Regions from separate parts of the Streptomyces tyrfis genome, predicted to be linked through region 1. Evidence: riboswitches for the same ligand, from Rfam matches in the RefSeq annotation. Region 1 holds a riboswitch; each other region holds the start of a gene.
The links. A riboswitch is a leader RNA that binds a small molecule or an ion and turns the genes downstream of it on or off. The one in region 1 is predicted to bind cobalamin.
Positions count from the first base shown of each region.

Region 2: it holds a riboswitch for cobalamin, as region 1 does, so the genes downstream of both, WA762_RS20995 (ABC transporter substrate-binding protein) here and WA762_RS32345 (ribonucleoside-diphosphate reductase subunit alpha) in region 1, are expected to answer to the same signal.
Region 3: it holds a riboswitch for cobalamin, as region 1 does, so the genes downstream of both, WA762_RS14335 (cobalamin biosynthesis protein) here and WA762_RS32345 (ribonucleoside-diphosphate reductase subunit alpha) in region 1, are expected to answer to the same signal.
Region 4: it holds a riboswitch for cobalamin, as region 1 does, so the genes downstream of both, metE (5-methyltetrahydropteroyltriglutamate--homocysteine S-methyltransferase) here and WA762_RS32345 (ribonucleoside-diphosphate reductase subunit alpha) in region 1, are expected to answer to the same signal.

Region 1 covers NZ_JBAGJZ010000064.1:21,043-25,295, forward strand. The annotation lists gene WA762_RS32335 (DUF3311 domain-containing protein) at 265-519, shown strand; gene mctP (monocarboxylate uptake permease MctP) at 516-2,165, shown strand; cobalamin riboswitch at 2,335-2,462, shown strand; gene WA762_RS32345 (ribonucleoside-diphosphate reductase subunit alpha) at 2,600-4,253, shown strand, end outside.
Region 2 covers NZ_JBAGJZ010000026.1:113,848-118,100, forward strand. The annotation lists gene WA762_RS20990 (FecCD family ABC transporter permease) at 1-1,062, opposite strand, end outside; gene WA762_RS20995 (ABC transporter substrate-binding protein) at 1,059-2,108, opposite strand; cobalamin riboswitch at 2,139-2,322, opposite strand; gene WA762_RS21000 (alpha/beta hydrolase) at 2,538-3,683, shown strand; gene WA762_RS21005 (sensor histidine kinase) at 3,954-4,253, shown strand, end outside.
Region 3 covers NZ_JBAGJZ010000015.1:111,702-115,954, reverse strand. The annotation lists gene WA762_RS14350 (class II aldolase/adducin family protein) at 105-764, opposite strand; gene WA762_RS14345 (inorganic phosphate transporter) at 979-2,307, shown strand; gene WA762_RS14340 (hypothetical protein) at 2,426-2,656, shown strand; cobalamin riboswitch at 2,910-3,040, shown strand; gene WA762_RS14335 (cobalamin biosynthesis protein) at 3,186-4,253, shown strand, end outside.
Region 4 covers NZ_JBAGJZ010000026.1:101,562-105,814, reverse strand. The annotation lists gene eno (phosphopyruvate hydratase) at 1-201, opposite strand, end outside; partial or broken gene WA762_RS20950 (malate synthase A) at 323-571, shown strand; cobalamin riboswitch at 801-1,020, shown strand; gene metE (5-methyltetrahydropteroyltriglutamate--homocysteine S-methyltransferase) at 1,185-3,503, shown strand; gene WA762_RS35720 (ribonucleotide-diphosphate reductase subunit beta) at 3,619-4,203, shown strand; gene thiI (tRNA uracil 4-sulfurtransferase ThiI) at 4,217-4,253, shown strand, end outside.

The DNA.
Region 1 (4,253 bases):
GAACCCCCTCGCCACGGGGGCGTTCCATGCGCCCGGGGACGGCCCAACTCCCGCATGTCTGACCATATTTCGAATATGTGCACCCGCCCATGGAATCGTTTCCGGGCCGAATCGCGGCCGGGGGGTGACGGTGACCGGATCCCTCCCCTAGATTTCCTGCGCGTCACAGCCAGGTGATCAGCGAGGGGACGGAGTCGCCGCGTGCCAGCAATCCCGAAGGACGAGTCAGCGCATCCCGAGAACGTGCCGGCGGGGCCCGGGAACGTGCCGGCGGGCCCCGCCGGAAGACCGCCGGCGATCACACCGGTGCGGGTGGTCGTCGCCCTCTGCCTCGTCGCGCCGTTCGTCGCGATGCTCTGGGTGAGCTCGTACGCGAAGGTGGATCCCGCCTTCATCGGCATTCCGTTCTTCTACTGGTACCAGATGCTCTGGGTGCTGGTCTCCACGGCGCTCACCGCGCTCGCCCACCGGCTGTGGCAGCGCGACCAGCGCGCCCGCGAGGCGGGTGAGCGGGCGTGAGGGACGGCGTGAACGGCGTCGCGCTCGGCGTCTTCGTCCTCTTCTTCCTGGCCGTGACGGTCATGGGCTTCATGGCCGCGCGCTGGCGGAAGGCCGAGAACGAGGCCAGCCTCGACGAATGGGGCCTGGGCGGCCGGTCGTTCGGCACCTGGGTCACCTGGTTCCTGCTCGGCGGCGACCTGTACACCGCGTACACCTTCGTCGCCGTTCCGGCGGCGATCTACACGGCGGGGGCGGCGGGCTTCTTCGCCGTGCCGTACACCATCCTGGTGTATCCGCTGATCTTCACCTTCCTGCCCCGGCTGTGGTCGGTCTCGCACCGCCATGGCTACGTCACCACCTCGGACTTCGTGCGCGGGCGGTTCGGCTCCAAGGGGCTGTCGCTGGCGGTCGCGGTCACCGGCATCCTCGCCACCATGCCGTACATCGCGCTGCAACTCGTCGGCATCCAGGCGGTGCTGGACGTGATGGGCGTCGGCGGCGGCGAGAACACGCACTGGTTCGTGAAGGACCTGCCGCTGCTGCTCGCCTTCGCGGTGCTCGCCGCGTACACCTACTCCTCCGGGCTGCGGGCCCCGGCGCTGATCGCGTTCGTCAAGGACGGGCTGATCTATCTGGTGATCGCGGTGGCGGTCGTCTACATCCCGGTCGAACTGGGCGGGTTCCACGACATCTTCGCCGCCGCGCAGGAGAAGTTCGCGGGTCCGCCGGGCGGGAAGCCGACCGGCTCCCTGGCCCCCGCCGAGTCGGGACAGTGGGCGTACGCCACCCTGGCGCTGGGCTCGGCGCTGGCCCTCTTCATGTATCCGCACTCGATCACGGCGACGCTCTCCAGCCGCAGCCGGAACGTGATCCGGCGCAACACCACGATCCTGCCGCTGTACTCGCTGATGCTGGGCCTGCTGGCGCTGCTCGGCTTCATGGCGATCGCCGCCGGGATCGAGGTGGAGAACGGACAGCTGGCCATTCCGCAGCTGTTCGAGGACATGTTCCCCGACTGGTTCGCGGGCGTCGCGTTCGCCGCCATCGGCATCGGCGCGCTGGTGCCCGCCGCGATCATGTCGATCGCCGCGGCCAACCTCTTCACCCGCAACGTCTACAAGGACTTCCTGCGGCCGGACGCCACCCCGGAGCAGGAGACCAGGGTCTCCAAGCTGGTGTCGCTGCTGGTGAAGGTCGGCGCGCTCGCCTTCGTCCTCACCATGGACAAGACGGTCGCGATCAACTTCCAGCTGCTGGGCGGGATCTGGATCCTGCAGACGATGCCGGCCCTGGTCGGCGGTCTGTTCACCCGCTGGTTCCACCGCTGGGCGCTGCTCTCGGGCTGGGCCGTCGGCATGGTGTACGGCACGGTGGCCGCGTACGGGGTCGCGAGCCCGACCCAGGCGCACTTCGGCGGATCGTCCGCGGAGATCCCCGGCATCGGTGAGATCGGTTACATCGGCCTGACGGCGTTCGTGCTGAACGTGGTGGTGACGGTGGCGCTGACCCTCGTCCTGAACGCCTTGAAGGCGCCCGCCGGTACCGACGAGACCTCGCCCGCCGACTACACGGCGGACGCGGGCGACCCGGACGTGGCCGCGGAGCCGCCGCCGGCCGTGCCGGAGCCCCCGAGCGCGACGGCGGCGCCCGGCGCGGGACACTGAGAACGACCTCCGCAGAGCCCCCGGACGGCCCGCCGGACCCCTTTTCCCGAGGGGTGCGGCGGGCCGTCCGGCTTGCTCCCGCCAGGGCCGCAGAGGGCGTTCTGTGGCCTCGACACGAGTCGGCCGACACAACATCTGGGGGCGGCCTCATCCGGCGGCCCCCACATGTATGCTCATGCTCGCTGTCGTCGCAGGGGAATCCGGTGCGAATCCGGAACTGTCCCGCAACGGTGTGTTCAGTGTGCTTTTGCGCACCTGGAAGCAAGTCCGAGGACCTGCCGGCAGCGCGTCCGGCTCGACCGAACCGGATGCCAGACGTCCGGGCCTCGCGGAAAGGCCGGTGGACGCCGTAGGCAGTGCCGCCCCGCCCCGGGCCCGGCTGCCCGGCTGCCCCGTTCCCCGCCGGCCCCGAGCCGAGCGAGGGAGAGCACCGCGTGACCATCGCGCCAGCCGATCCGGCCTCAGTCGTGTCCGAAGCGGCCGAGTCCGAGGGAACCGCACACGACGGACCTGGGGCCGCGCTCCTGCGGACCCTGACCGTTCTCACCGCCGACCTGCCCGACACCGACCCCGGCCGGGTGGCCGCCGCCGCGCTGCGCGGACGCAGTGCCCGGTCGGACGAGGCGGAGCTGCGGTCGCTGGCCACCGAGGCCGCGGCGGGCCTGATCTCCGAGGACCCCGCCTACTCCCGGCTCGCCGCCCGGCTGCTGACCCGCGCCATCGCGGACGAGGCGGCCGGCCAGGGCGCGGTCTCCTTCTCCGCGTCCGTCGCCGTCGGCCACCGCGAGGGCCTGATCGCCGACCGCACCGCCGAGTTCGTCCGGGCGCACGCCGCCGCCCTGGACGCGCTGGTCGAGCGCTCCCTCGCCGACGGCGCCGACGACCGGTTCGGCTACTTCGGACTGCGCACCCTCTACAGCCGCTATCTGCTGCGCCACCCGCACACCCGCCAGGTCGTCGAGACGCCCCAGCACTTCATGCTGCGGGTGGCGTGCGGGCTCGCCGAGGACGAGTCGCCGCGCGCGGTCGACGAGGTCGCGGCGCTGTACGGGCTGATGAGCCAGCTCGACTACCTCCCCTCCTCCCCCACGCTCTTCAACTCCGGCACCCGGCACCCGCAGATGTCCTCCTGCTATCTGCTGGACTCGCCGCTCGACGAGCTCGACTCGATCTACGACCGCTACCACCAGGTGGCGCGGCTCTCCAAGCACGCGGGCGGCATCGGTCTGCCGTACTCCCGCATCCGGGCCCGCGGTTCGCTGATCCGGGGCACCAACGGGCACTCCAACGGGATCGTGCCGTTCCTGAAGACGCTCGACGCCTCCGTCGCCGCGGTCAACCAGGGCGGCCGCCGCAAGGGCGCCGCCGCCGTCTACCTGGAGACCTGGCACGCGGACATCGAGGAGTTCCTGGAGCTCCGCGACAACACGGGCGAGGACCAGCGGCGCACCCACAACCTCAACCTGGCGCACTGGATCCCGGACGAGTTCATGCGCCGGGTCGACGCGGACGGCGACTGGTCGCTGTTCTCCCCGTCCGACGTGCCCGGCCTGGTCGACCTGTGGGGCGACGAGTTCGACGCCGCGTACCGGGCGGCCGAGGCGAAGGGTCTGGCCCGCAAGACGATGCCGGCCCGTGAGCTGTACGGCCGGATGATGCGCACCCTCGCGCAGACCGGTCAGGGCTGGATGACGTTCAAGGACGCCGCCAACCGCACCGCGAACCAGACCGCCGAGCCGGGCCGCGTCGTCCACTCGTCGAACCTGTGCACCGAGATCCTTGAGGTCACCGACGACGGCGAGACGGCCGTCTGCAACCTGGGCTCGGTCAACCTCGGCGCGTTCGTCGCGGGCGGGGACATCGACTGGGAGCGGCTGGACGCCACCGTCCGCACCGCCGTGACGTTCCTCGACCGGGTCGTCGACATCAACTTCTACCCGACCGAGCAGGCCGCCCGCTCCAACGCCAAGTGGCGCCCGGTGGGCCTGGGCGCCATGGGGCTCCAGGACGTCTTCTTCCAGCTGCGGATGCCGTTCGACTCCCCCGAGGCGCGCGCGCTCTCCACGAGGATCTCCGAGCGGATCATGC
Region 2 (4,253 bases), on a different contig from region 1:
GCCGCACAGCGCCGTGAGCACTCCCACCGGAAGCTCCGTCGGCGCCGCGACGGTACGGGCGGCGACGTCGGCCCAGATCAGGAAGACGGCCCCGCCCAGAGCGGCCGTCGGCAGCACCCGGCGGTGGTCGCCGCCGACGAGGAGCCGCACGGTGTGCGGCAGCATCAGACCGACGAAGCCGATCGGCCCGGACGCCGCGACCAGCACCCCGGTGACCAGGGACAGCAGGACGAACATGCGGGCCCGGAACCGGGCGACGTCGAGCCCCATCGTGCCGGCCGCCTCCTCGCCCGCCAGGAGCAGGTTGAGGTTGCGCGCCTGCGCCAGGAGGACGGCGATGCCCAGCAGCAGGGCGGTGCTCGGCAGGCGGAGCGCGTCCCAGTCGGCGCCGCCGAGACCGCCGAGGGTCCAGGCGAGCACGGCCCGGGCCTCGTTGCCCCGGCTGCCGGTGAGCAGCAGCAGATCCGTCATCGCGGTGAGCACCGAGGCGATCGCCACGCCGGACAGCACCAGCCGCACCGAGGTGATGCGACCGCCGGTGCGCGCGGTCGCGTACACCACCAGCAGCGCGCCCAGGGCGCCGGCGAACGCGGCGACCGGCAGCGACACGGAACCGACCGCCCCCGCGCCGAGGACGATCACCGAGACCGCGCCCAGGGAAGCCCCGGAGGAGATGCCCAGCAGATACGGCTCGGCGAGCGGGTTGCGGATCAGCGCCTGCATGGCGGTGCCCACCACGGCCAGCCCGGCCCCGGTGACGGCGCCGAGCAGCACCCGCGGCGCGCGCACCTCCAGCACGATCGTCTCCCGCGCCCGGGTCCAGGTGGGCTCCGTCCAGTCGGCGCCCAGCGCGTGCGTGACGATGCCCCAGACCTGTCCGGGCGGCACGTGCACCGAACCGATGGCCAGGCCGGCCGTGGCGGAGATCGCCAGCAGCAGCGTGAGAACGCCCAGCGCGAGCCCGAGGGGCACCCGGCCCGCGCGGCCCGCGCGGCCCTCGCGGCGCGCGCGCCGCGCGGCCGGCCCGGTGGCGGGGCCGGCCGTCGCGGCCGCCCGCGTCACCGGAAGCTCTCGGGATGCAGGCCGCGGGCCAGGCCGTCCACCGCGTACGCCGACCGGATGCCGACCAGCGTCGCGGTCAGCGGCAGCGCCACGAACCGCTTGTTCCTGATGGCGGGGACGTCGGCCAGGGCCGGCTGGGAGAGCAGGAACTTCTTCTTCTCCTCGACGCTGCCGGAGCCCTCGTAGTCGTAGACGGCGATGACCTCCGGCTTGCGGGCCACGACCTGCTCCCAGGAGACGTCCCCGAAGACGTTGTCGAGGTCCGCGAAGACGTTCCGGCCGCCGGCCAGGCCGATCAGCTCGTTGCCCAGGCCCTTGCCGCCCGCGGTGAAGGCCGACTTGCTGCCGCTGTCGTAGACGAAGACGGGCACCTCGGGCCGGTCCGCGACCGCAGCGGTGGCCTCGCCGACGCGCTTCTCCAGGTCGGACACCAGGGCGGAGGCGCGGTCCTGCACGCCGAAGAGACGGCCGACGGTGCGGATCTCCTCGTAGGTGTCCTCCATCGTCACCTGCTTCTTCTTCCCGGCGCAGTACTCGCGGTTGAGATAGGTGTCGATGCCCGCGTCCGCGAACGCCTTGCGGGACCGGCCCTCGTTCTCGGCGAAGGCGCTGGCGTAGCCGCCGTAGACGAAGTCGGGCTCCGCGTCCAGGATCGACTCGAAGGACGGCTCCCGTTTCGCCAGCTCGGGTATCGCCGCGAAGTCCTTCCTGAGCTCGGGCAGGACCGCCGAGTCGGGGAAGGCGGTGCCGACCATGCGGTCCTTCAGACCCAGCGCGAGCAGCAGCTCGGCCGGGTGCTGATGGATGGTGACGACGCGGGAGGGCGGCTTGTCATACGTCGTCCTGACGCCGCAGTTGTCGATGGTGACCGGGAAGCCCTCGGCCGGCGACGCGCCGGCACTCGGCCGGTCGGGGGAGTCCCCGCCGGCGCCGCAGCCGGAGGCCAGCAGGGCGGTGGTCAGGACCACGGCCCCGGCGACGGCGCGCAGGCCGCGGCGGGGCCGGGCGGGGGAAGAACCGGGTCGGCGGGGGATGCCGAAATACACGTAGAGCCTCCTGGGGAGTCCGCGCTCCTCAAAACGGGCCCGCGACAGGTCAGTGTCCTGACTCCCGGATCGACGTCCCCCGCACGCCGTGCCGCGCCGGGCGCGGTGGCGTGCCGGAGGGGTGCGCTCCCCGGTCACAGTGGCGGGACCGCGCCGGATTCGCACCGGCTTCCTGGCTCCCGTCGCGGCTATGACCTGGTGATATTACGGTTCCTTGAGGCAGGGGCACAAAATACGCCCATGTGGGTGATCGCACACTGGGGGAACCGTCCCCGCCGCCCCGGTCCTCGCCGGAGTTCTCGCGGGGAGCGATCCGGGCGGCCGGGAGGGGCCGGCGTCAACACGAGATTCCCGGTGTCTCGCCTTCAATGTAAAAAGGTGGAAAAACGGGTAAACCATCGTGCTGTGCGCGACATCCTCCCTGGCGTGATGAGCCTGACGGGGACACCATTCTTCCTGACCACGATCGTGCTGGCCGTGGTCAGCGTGATGCTTCCCCTGCTGTTGTGGGGGCGGGTCCGAGGGCCCGCCGTGGTGCGCGGCGCGGCCCGTCTGACGATGCTCGTCCTCGCGCAGGGGGCGGCCGTGCTGAGCGTCTTCGTGATGGTCAACAACACCAACGGCCTCTACGACAACTGGGCCGATCTGCTGGGCACCGGGCAGCACGTCGTGGTCGCCCCGAACCTCGGGCGCGACGGCCTGGGCACGCACAAGCAGCTGGCGAACGAGCCGAAGGTCGTCCAGCGCTTCGGCCCGACGCACGACGCCCGGATGGGTCCCGGCGTCCGCGTCACCCAGGTGAACGGCCGGGTCTCGGGGGTGCACGGCGAGGTGTACGTGTGGCTGCCGCCGCAGTACGACCAGCCGGCGTACCGTCACCGGAGATTCCCCGTGGTCGAACTGCTGGGCGGTTTCCCGGGATCCGCGAAGGCGTGGTTCAGCAGCCTGCGGGTGCAGTCGCAGCTGGAGGCCGGCATGCGCAGCGGGGAGGTCGCCCCGTTCATCCTCGTCGAACCGCGGACCAATGTGCTGCCCGGTCAGGACACCGGGTGCGCCAATGTGCCGGGCGTCGTGGACGCCGAGTCATGGCTGAGCGTGGACGTCCGGCAGATGGTGATCGACAACTTCCGCGCCCGCAGGGGCGCGAGCGGCTGGGCCGTCGCCGGGTACTCGGCCGGGGCGCACTGCGCCGCGAAGATGGCGCTCGCCCACCCCGAGCGGTACCGGGCCGCCGTGGGCCTTTCGGGTTACAACGACCCGGCGGCCGAACCGCTGTCCCTCACCGCCCGTTCCCCCGAACTGCGGCGGACCAACAACCCGCTGTGGATCCTCCGCCACGCGACCACCCCGCCCCGCGTCTCGCTCTATCTCTCGGGCAACCGGAACGACGGCTACCGGGACGGTCTGGCGCTGCGCCGTGCCGCGCTGCCCCCGACCCGGGTCGTGGTGGCCGAGGTGATCGGGCCGCACACCACCGGCGTGTGGAGGCGCCAGGTGCCGCAGGTCTTCCGCTGGCTGACCTCGGAACTCTCGCCCTTCGCGGTACATCGTGCGGCGCCGGCGAGGGGCGTATGAGGCAGCCGCCCCGCTGACGCCGTCGGCCGGTGCGGTGCAGCGCCGCCGGTCCGGCGCACCGCCGGTCCGTACGCACGCCACCGGTCCGGTGAGCCGCCGTCCCGTACGCACCGCCGTCCCGTACGCACCGCCGTCCCGTGCTCGCCGCCGGGCCGTCCCGCTCCGGGGCGCCCCAGCGGCGGACGAACGGGTGAACCGCTGCGCCGGCCGGAGGACAGGGGCCCGTTCCGCGACCATGCCCGACGCGGTCGCCGACCTTACGTTGGTGGCATGGCGGCGATCAGTGGTCGGAGGCGGTGGGAAGGGCCCCGGCCCGGTGCGCTGGAAGCACTGGGCCTCTTCGCGCTGTTCGTCATGTCGGTCCTGGCCGCCTCGATCGTGCCCCACGCACGCGAGTTCTCGCTCCGCTGGACCGGCGTGCTCCTGGCGGGCATCGGTTGCGCCGCGCTGCTGTGGCGACGCCGTCACCCGGTCGGCGTACTGGCCGTCGCGGTGGGCTGCGGGATGGCCTTCCAGATGCTCGGATTCCGCGACAGCCCGCTGGTGATCAGTCCCGTGCTGGTGTCGGTC
Region 3 (4,253 bases), on a different contig from region 1:
CGGGTCCGCCGTGGCGGGATCACAGGCCGTAAGGCGGGGCCGTATGGCGGGGCCGCCCGCCCCGCGGGGCCGCAGTCCGCGGCGCGCCCGTCCGTCGTGGCCGGTCAGCGGCGTTGTCCGTATCCCTTCAGCGCCTCCCGCACCTCGTCCAGCTGGGCCGGGGTGAGCAGGCTCGGGGAGCGCCCGGGCACGGAGTTCGCGGTGAGCCAGAGCCGGCAGAGCCATTCCAGCTGCGCGGTCCGGTCGTACGCCTCGTCGAGGCCGGCGCCGTACGTCACGGTGCCGTGGTTCCGGAGCAGGCAGCCGGTGCGGTCGCGCAGGGCGGCGAGCATGTTCCCGGCCAGCTCCTCGGTCCCGTAGCGCGCGTAGGCCGCGACCCGGACGGGGCCGCCGAGCACGGCGGCGGCGTAGTGGACCGGCGGGACCTCGGTGACCAGGGTGGAGACGGCCGTGGCGTGCACCGCGTGGGTGTGCACCACGGCCCCCGCTCCGGTGTTCCGGTACACCGCGAGGTGGAGCGGGAGTTCGCTGGTGGGGGCCAGTACGCCGAGGACGCGGTTGCCGTCCAGGTCGACGCCGACCACGTCCTTCGGGCCGAGCCGGTCGTACGGCACGCCGCTCGGGGTGACCAGGACCGTGTCGCCGAGCCGGGCCGACACGTTCCCCGAGGTTCCGACGACGAGGCCGTCGGCGGCCGTTCTACGGGCGGTGGCGACGACGGCTCCCCAGGCCCGTTCGATCGCGTCCCGTTGCTGATCGCTCATGCGGCGATCCTGTCAGCCCGCCGGGCGCGCGTACACATATCCGGCCGAGGGAAACACGAGGAGTGACGCCGAAGGGCCGGGGGTGCGCGGGGCGGCCGGGACACGCCCGGGGACGCCGCACGGGGACACCGTGACGCCCCGTCCAGTTCATCTCCCGTTCACTCAGGTTGCCTACCGTCCACCTGCCACTGACGCCGAACGATTGCCTGGGTAAATGGAACACATCACGCTGCTCCTCGCGATTGTGATCGTGACAGCCCTAGTGTTCGATTTCACGAACGGTTTCCATGACACCGCCAACGCGATGGCGACCACCATCTCCACCGGCGCTCTCAGACCGAAGACCGCGGTGGCCATGTCCGCCGTTCTCAACCTCGTCGGGGCGTTCCTGTCCGTGGAGGTCGCCAAGACGATCTCCGGCGGGATCGTCGACGAGGACGGGCTGCGGACGGAGGTCATCTTCGCGGCACTCGTCGGCGCCATCCTGTGGAATCTGCTGACCTGGCTGGTCGGACTGCCGTCCAGCTCCTCGCACGCCCTGTTCGGCGGCCTGATCGGCGCCGCGGTCATGTCGGTCGGCTGGTCCTCGGTCAACGGCGGCACGGTCGTCACCAAGGTGCTGATCCCCGCGGTCGCCGCCCCGGTCGTCGCCGGTCTGGCGGCGCTGCTGGCCACCCGGCTGACCTACCGGATCGGCGGGGGCATCCGCGACGAGGCCCAGGAGAAGGCCGCCGCCAAGGGCTACCGCGCCGGTCAGATCGCCTCGGCCGGGCTGGTCTCGCTGGCCCACGGCACCAACGACGCGCAGAAGACCATGGGCATCATCACCCTGGCCCTGGTCACCGGCGGGGTGCTGCACCCCGGCGCCAACCCGCCGGTCTGGGTCATCGTCTCCGCCGGCACGGCCATCGCGCTCGGCACCTACCTGGGCGGCTGGCGCATCATCCGCACCATGGGCAGCGGGCTCACCGACCTCAGGCCGCCGCAGGGCTTCGCCGCCCAGACCAGCGCGGCCACGGTCATCCTGGCCTCCTCGCACCTCGGTTTCTCCCTCTCCACCACCCAGTCCTGCTCCGGCGCGGTGATGGGCGCGGGCCTGGGCCGCCAGGGCGGCGTGGTCCGCTGGTCCACCGCCACCCGGATGTTCGTCGCCTGGGGTCTGACCCTGCCGGCCGCGGGTCTGGTCGGCGCGGGCGCGGAGTTCCTCACCAAGCAGGGCACCTGGGGCGTCGTGGTCGTCGCGGCGCTGCTGGTCGCGGGCTCCGGAGCGATCTGGGTGGTGTCGCGCCGCAAGCCGGTCGGCCACGGCGACGTCGCGCCGGCCGCCGCGCCGGTGGAGGGCGCCGCCGAACCCGCCGGGGTCGTCACCACGGCCATCGCCGCCGTCAGCCCGCCGCCCACCGTCGCGGCCACCGCGACCGCCGTCACCGCCGTGACCCCCGTGACCGCCGCCGCGCAGGACCTCATGACCACCCTTCCGGCCCCGGTCCCGACGGTCCCCGCCCAGGACCCGGCGCGCCCCGCCCCCGTCCAGCCGGTGTGAGGACGCGGCCCGGGCCGTTCGCGCCGGGCCGCCCCCGGCCCTCCCTCGCCCGGTCCGCGCGGACCGTCCCGGATCGCGCGGACCGTCCCGGACCTCGCAGACCGTTTAAGGAATCAGCATGAAGATCGACTGGGCGGCCCTCGGGTCCGTCTTCGGTGTGTCCCTCGTCGTCACCGTCGCACTGGTGGGCTTCTTCAGCCTGGGCGTGGTGGGGCTGGCCAGGCAGTCGGAACCGGCGGCCCAGGGCGGCTCCGGCGGTTCCCGGGCGCTGGCTCGCGCGGGCGCGTACGCCTGTTTCGCGCTGTGCGCGGCGGCGGTCGCGTACGGGATCTATCTGATCGTCGCCTGAGCCCCTCCCCGCCGCCCCTCCGGGCGCGCCACCGCTCCCCCTCCGGGCCCCTCCCCGCTCGACGTTCGGGCCCCTCCCGCGCTCCCGTCCCCGCGCCCCCGTCACGGGCCGGACGCGCCTCGTGCGTCCGGCCCTTCGGCGTGCCCCGGAGCCGGTGTGGGTCTCAGCACACTGCGCCGCCGCAGGTCAACGGCAAGTTGACGGGGCTTCTCGGAGCGTGGTGGACTGCCGGAGCCATTTACGGCGACAGCAGAGGAAGCCGGTGCGAATCCGGCGCGGTCCCGCCACTGTCACCGGGGAGCGGTCCCCCACACCGGGAAGTCACGGCACGCGCGAGCGGGCTGGAAGGCCGGGGGTCACCGCGGATCCGGGAGCCAGGAGACTCTCGTCGCCGGTCACGTCGAACCAGGGCGCGGACCCTGAGTGAGGACATGTCGCCATGCCTGGCAGCCGTGCGTCCCTTGCCGGGGGGCTCTCGCCGAGAGCCGCCCGTACGAACGTCCTCCGAGGCGCGACGGCCGGCTGAGCCATGCGGGCCGATCGCATCTTCGCGTACGGCGCCACGGCCGGACTGATCGGCGACCTGCTGCTCGGTGACCCCCGCAGGGGGCACCCGGTGGCCGCCTTCGGGCGGGCCGCGGCGGGCGTCGAGCGCCGTCTGTGGCGCGACCACCGCGGGTGGGGCGCGCTGCACACCCTCGTCTGCGCCGGCGGCGCCGCGGGCGGTGCCGCGCTGCTCTCCCATGCCGTCCGCCGCAGCCCCGCCGCCTCCGTCGCGCTGACCGCGGCCGCCACCTGGACCGTGCTCGGCGGCGCCTCGCTGGGGCGGGAGGCGCGCGCCATCGGCGGCGCCCTGGCCGCCGGGGACGTCGAACTCGCCCGGGAGCGGCTGCCGCATCTGTGCGGGCGCGACCCGCAGGCCCTCGACGGGCCGGGCATCGCCCGCGCGGTGGTGGAGTCCGTCGCCGAGAACACCTCGGACGCCGTGGTCGGCGCCCTGGTGTGGGGGGCGCTGGCCGGGGTGCCCGGGCTGGTCGGCTTCCGGGCCGTGAACACCCTGGACGCGATGGTCGGCCACAAGTCGCCCCGCCACCTCCGCTACGGCTGGGCCTCGGCCCGCCTCGACGACGTCGCGGGCGGGCCGGGCGCGCGGCTGACCGCTCTGCTCGCCGCGGCGGCGGGCGGCCGTCCGCGCGCGGCGGTACGGGCCTGGCGGGCCGACGCGGCGAAGCATCCGAGCCCCAACGCGGGCCCGGTGGAGGCGGCGTTCGCGGGCGCGCTGGGGGTGCGTCTCGGCGGGACGCTGGCGTACGGCGGCCGGGTCGAGCACCGTCCCGTCCTCAACGGGGCGGCGGGCCGGGCCGTGGAGACCGGGGACGTCGAGCGCGCGGTGCGGCTGTCGCGCCGGGTCGGCGTGCTGGCCCTCGGCGTGTGCGTGGCCGGACGGCTGGGCGCCTCCCTCGCGGTCCGGCGGTTCGCGGACGGACGAGGCGGGGGCGTGCCGGGCGCGGGCACGCGGGGCGTGCTCGCGGGCGCGACGGGCGCCGGCGTACGAACCCCGGGCGCGGGCGCACGCGTCGCCGGCGTGCGGGCCGGA
Region 4 (4,253 bases), on a different contig from region 1:
CTTGAGGACGCCCTGGCCCCCGTAGCGGCCGGGGTCGCCGTCGCGCAGCTCGACGGCCTCGGTGGCGCCGGTGGAGGCGCCGGAGGGCACACCGGCGCGCCCGCGGCTGCCGTCGCCGAGGCCGACGACGACCTCCAGCGTGGGGCGGGAGCGGGAGTCGAGGATCTCGGTGGCGTGGACGTACACGATGTGGATCGTCATCAGCGGCACTCCTTACGGCTGAGGCGACTCCTTGGGGCGGCTGAGGCGACTCCTTACGACTGAAACACGGAATCCGCCCTCCGGCACGGCCGGGGCGCCGCGGGCCGCCCCGCCCGGCGAGGAGGACGCGGCGACCGCCGAGATCGCCCGCGTGCAGGTCTGACAGTCGCTGTGGCACCGGGTGATCGACCGGGACACGGTGCTGCGGCTGCTCGACGAGGAGCTCGCCGCGCTCGGCGCGGAGTATCCCTGGGCGCCACTGGGCGAGGTGCGCGCGCTCTTCGAACGGAACGCCCTGGCAGCCGAGTTGCCGCTGTTCTTCACCCCGGACGCCTACGCCGGGCACCTCGTGCGCCACGCGCGGGCGTGACGCCCGGTCGGGACCGCGCCAGACCAGGGCCGGAGGCGGGCCGGCGCACCCGTGCCGCCGCCTCCCCGCGCCGGCTCCCCCACGTCGGCTCCCCCGTGCCGCCGCTCCCCGGGGAGGGGAGGAGGCCCGGCGCTTCCCGTCTCCGGACCGTTTCACTCCTGTCGGCCGTGTGTCTCATCTCGCCATCCGGATGATGGACAGGGTGCGCCGCATTCCGGAGCCGCGCCGTAAGCTGGCCGTTGCAGCTGGTTCGCCCCGTCCGCCAGGCGGGATGCGTCGCAAGAGGGAACCCGGTGGGAATCCGGGACTGCCCCGCAGCGGTGAGCGGGAACGACCGCCGTCATACGCACTGGGCCCGGCAAGGGCCTGGGAAGCGACGGCCAGTAGGCGACCTCCCCCGGGAGGACGTGCCCGCGAGTCCGAAGACCTGCCATCTGCCCGTGTGCGAACCATTCGCGCGCGGACATCCCGGTGACCTCGAGGGCGGGTCGGCGTACATACCAGACGGACGGCCGCGCCATGCCGCGCGAGGCCGCACCGTCCGGTCCGTCACCCTTCGCACCCCCGTGACGTCTCCGGGATCTCAGGGATTCATCTCGCGAAGGAGATCTCCGTGACCACCGAGTCCGCAGCCGCGGCAGCACGGGCCACCGTGTACGGCTACCCCCGTCAGGGTCCGAACCGGGAACTGAAGAAGGCGATCGAGGGCTACTGGAAGGGCCGCGTCACCGCCGACGCCCTCCGCTCCACCGCCGCCGGACTGCGCCGGGCCAACTGGCGGCAGCTGGCCGACGCCGGCATCGAGGAAGTCCCCACGGGCGACTTCTCGTACTACGACCACGTGCTGGACACCACCGTGATGGTGGGCGCGGTTCCGGCACGCCACCGGGAAGCCGTCGCCGCCGATCCGCTGGACGGCTACTTCGCGATGGCGCGGGGCACCCAGGACGTCGCACCACTGGAGATGACCAAGTGGTTCGACACCAACTACCACTACCTGGTGCCCGAGTTGGGCCCGGATACGGTGTTCACGGCCGACTCCGCCAAGCAGGCCGCCGAGCTGAAGGAGGCCCTCGCACTGGGCCTGAAGGCCCGGCCCGTCCTCGTCGGCCCTGTCACCTATCTGCTGCTGGCCAAGCCCGCGCCGGGCGTGACCGCGGACTTCGACCCGCTCACCCTGCTGGACCGGCTGCTGCCGGTGTACGCGGAGCTCCTGGCCGACCTGCGCGCGGCCGGCGCCGAGTGGGTCCAGCTGGACGAGCCCGCTCTCGTCCAGGACCGCACCCCGGCCGAACTCGACGCCGCCGAAAGCGCGTTCCACGCGCTGGGCGGTCTCACCGACCGGCCCAGGCTCCTGATCGCCTCCTACTTCGACCGGCTGGGCGACGCCCTGCCGGCCCTGGCCAAGGCACCGGTGGACGGGCTCGCCCTGGACTTCACCGAGGCGGCCGCGGCCAACCTGGACGCCCTCGCCGCCGTCGGCGGACTGCCCGGCAAGCGACTGGTCGCCGGGGTGGTCGACGGGCGCAACATCTGGGCGAACGACCTGTCGAAGTCCCTCGCCACGCTCGGCACCCTGCTGGGCCTGGCCGAACGGGTCGACGTGTCCGCCTCCTGCTCGCTGCTGCACGTCCCGCTGGACACGGCGGCGGAGCGGGACATCGAACCGCAGATCCTGCGCTGGCTGGCCTTCGCCCGGCAGAAGACGGCGGAGATCGCCACCCTCGCCGAGGGGCTGGCCCACGGCACCGACGCGATCAAGGCCGAACTCGCCGCGAACCGGGCCGTCCTGGCCTCCCGGGCGAACTCCCCCATCACCCACGACCCGGCCGTGCGCACCCGCGCCGCCGCCATCACGGACGCCGACGCCCGCCGCTCCCAGCCGTACGCCGAGCGGACCGCGGTCCAGCGCGCCGGTCTCGGCCTGCCGCTGCTGCCGACCACGACCATCGGCTCGTTCCCGCAGACGACCGATCTGCGCACCGCCCGCGCCGACCTGCGCGCGGGCCGGCTCGACCCGGCCGGCTACGAGGAGCGCATCGAGGCCGAGATCCGGGAGGTGATCTCCTTCCAGGAGAAGACCGGCCTGGACGTCCTCGTCCACGGCGAGGCCGAACGCAACGACATGGTCCAGTACTTCGCCGAGCAGCTGACCGGATACCTGGCCACGCAGCACGGCTGGGTGCAGTCCTACGGCACCCGCTACGTCCGGCCGCCGATCCTGGCCGGGGACATCTCGCGGCCCGAGCCGATGACCGTGCGCTGGACGGCGTACGCCCAGTCGCTCACCGACCGCCCGGTCAAGGGCATGCTCACCGGGCCGGTGACCATGCTCGCCTGGTCGTTCGTCCGGGACGACCAGCCGCTCGCCGACACGGCCCGCCAGGTCGCCCTCGCCCTGCGCGACGAGGTGACCGATCTGGAGCACGCCGGGACCGCGGTCATCCAGGTCGACGAGCCCGCCCTGCGCGAGACGCTGCCGCTGCGGGCCGCGGACCGCCCCGCCTACCTGGCCTGGGCCACCGAGGCGTTCCGGCTCACCACCTGCGGGGTGCGGCCGGAGACCCAGATCCACACCCACATGTGCTACGCCGAGTTCGGTGACATCGTCCAGGCCATCGACGACCTCGACGCCGACGTCATCAGCCTGGAGGCCGCCCGCTCCCACATGCAGGTCGCCCACGAGCTCGCCGCCCACGGCTACCCGCGCGAGGCCGGGCCCGGTGTCTACGACATCCACTCCCCGCGCGTGCCCGGCGCGGAGGAGGCGGCCGGGCTGTTGCGCACCGGCCTGAGGGCCATCCCCGCCGAGCGGCTCTGGGTCAACCCCGACTGCGGGCTCAAGACCCGCGGCTGGGCCGAGACCCGGGCCTCGCTGGAGAACCTCGTCGCCGCGGCCCGTGCCGTCCGCGCCGAGCTGTCCGCTCCCTGACCGGAGCGGTTTCCAGGGGCCGGGGCGCTTCCGTGCGCTCCGGCCCCGCCGTCGGCGCCGGAGCCGGCGCACCGCAGAAAAAAGCGCACCGCAGCAGAGCCGGGGAGGGGCCGCCGTGAAGCACGGACCGCGGGACGTCACGACTGACGGCGTACGCATGGTCGCCGTGCCCGCACGCGACTTCGAGGGCCTGGCGGCCGTGCGCAGACAGCTCGGCGGGCAGAGCGCGCGGCTGCGGACGCCGCGGCAGGCGCTCGTCGACATGGCCGGACTCCTGGAGGCCCTGGAGGAGACGCTCGGCGGCGTCGGGCCGGCGGTCGGGGACTCCCCCGCCGCCTCCGCGCCGGCCCGTGCGGAACTGCTCGCCGAGTTGCGGCGACAGGTCCGCCACGCCCGCGCGATCACCGACGAGCTGCTGACCGAGCTGTACGAGCTGGAACTGCGCTACTCCGGTGAGCTGTACGAGCCGCTCGGCCTGATGGACGACGTGGTTGTCTTCGTCCGGTACAACGCGGACAAGGCGCTGATGAACCTCGGTTGCCCGGCCCGGTTCGGGGCGGACGGGACCGAGGTCCACTCGGAGATCCTGGCGGCGCTCTCGCCCGGGGCGGACGAGAACCACGACTTCTTCTCCGGCTCCGGTTCGTCGTACGTCATGGGGAAGGCCGAGGACACCGATGACGACGACTGGGACTTCTGAGAGGCTCACTCACATGTCCGACAACTCCCCTGTGCCCGCCGCCCGGGCCG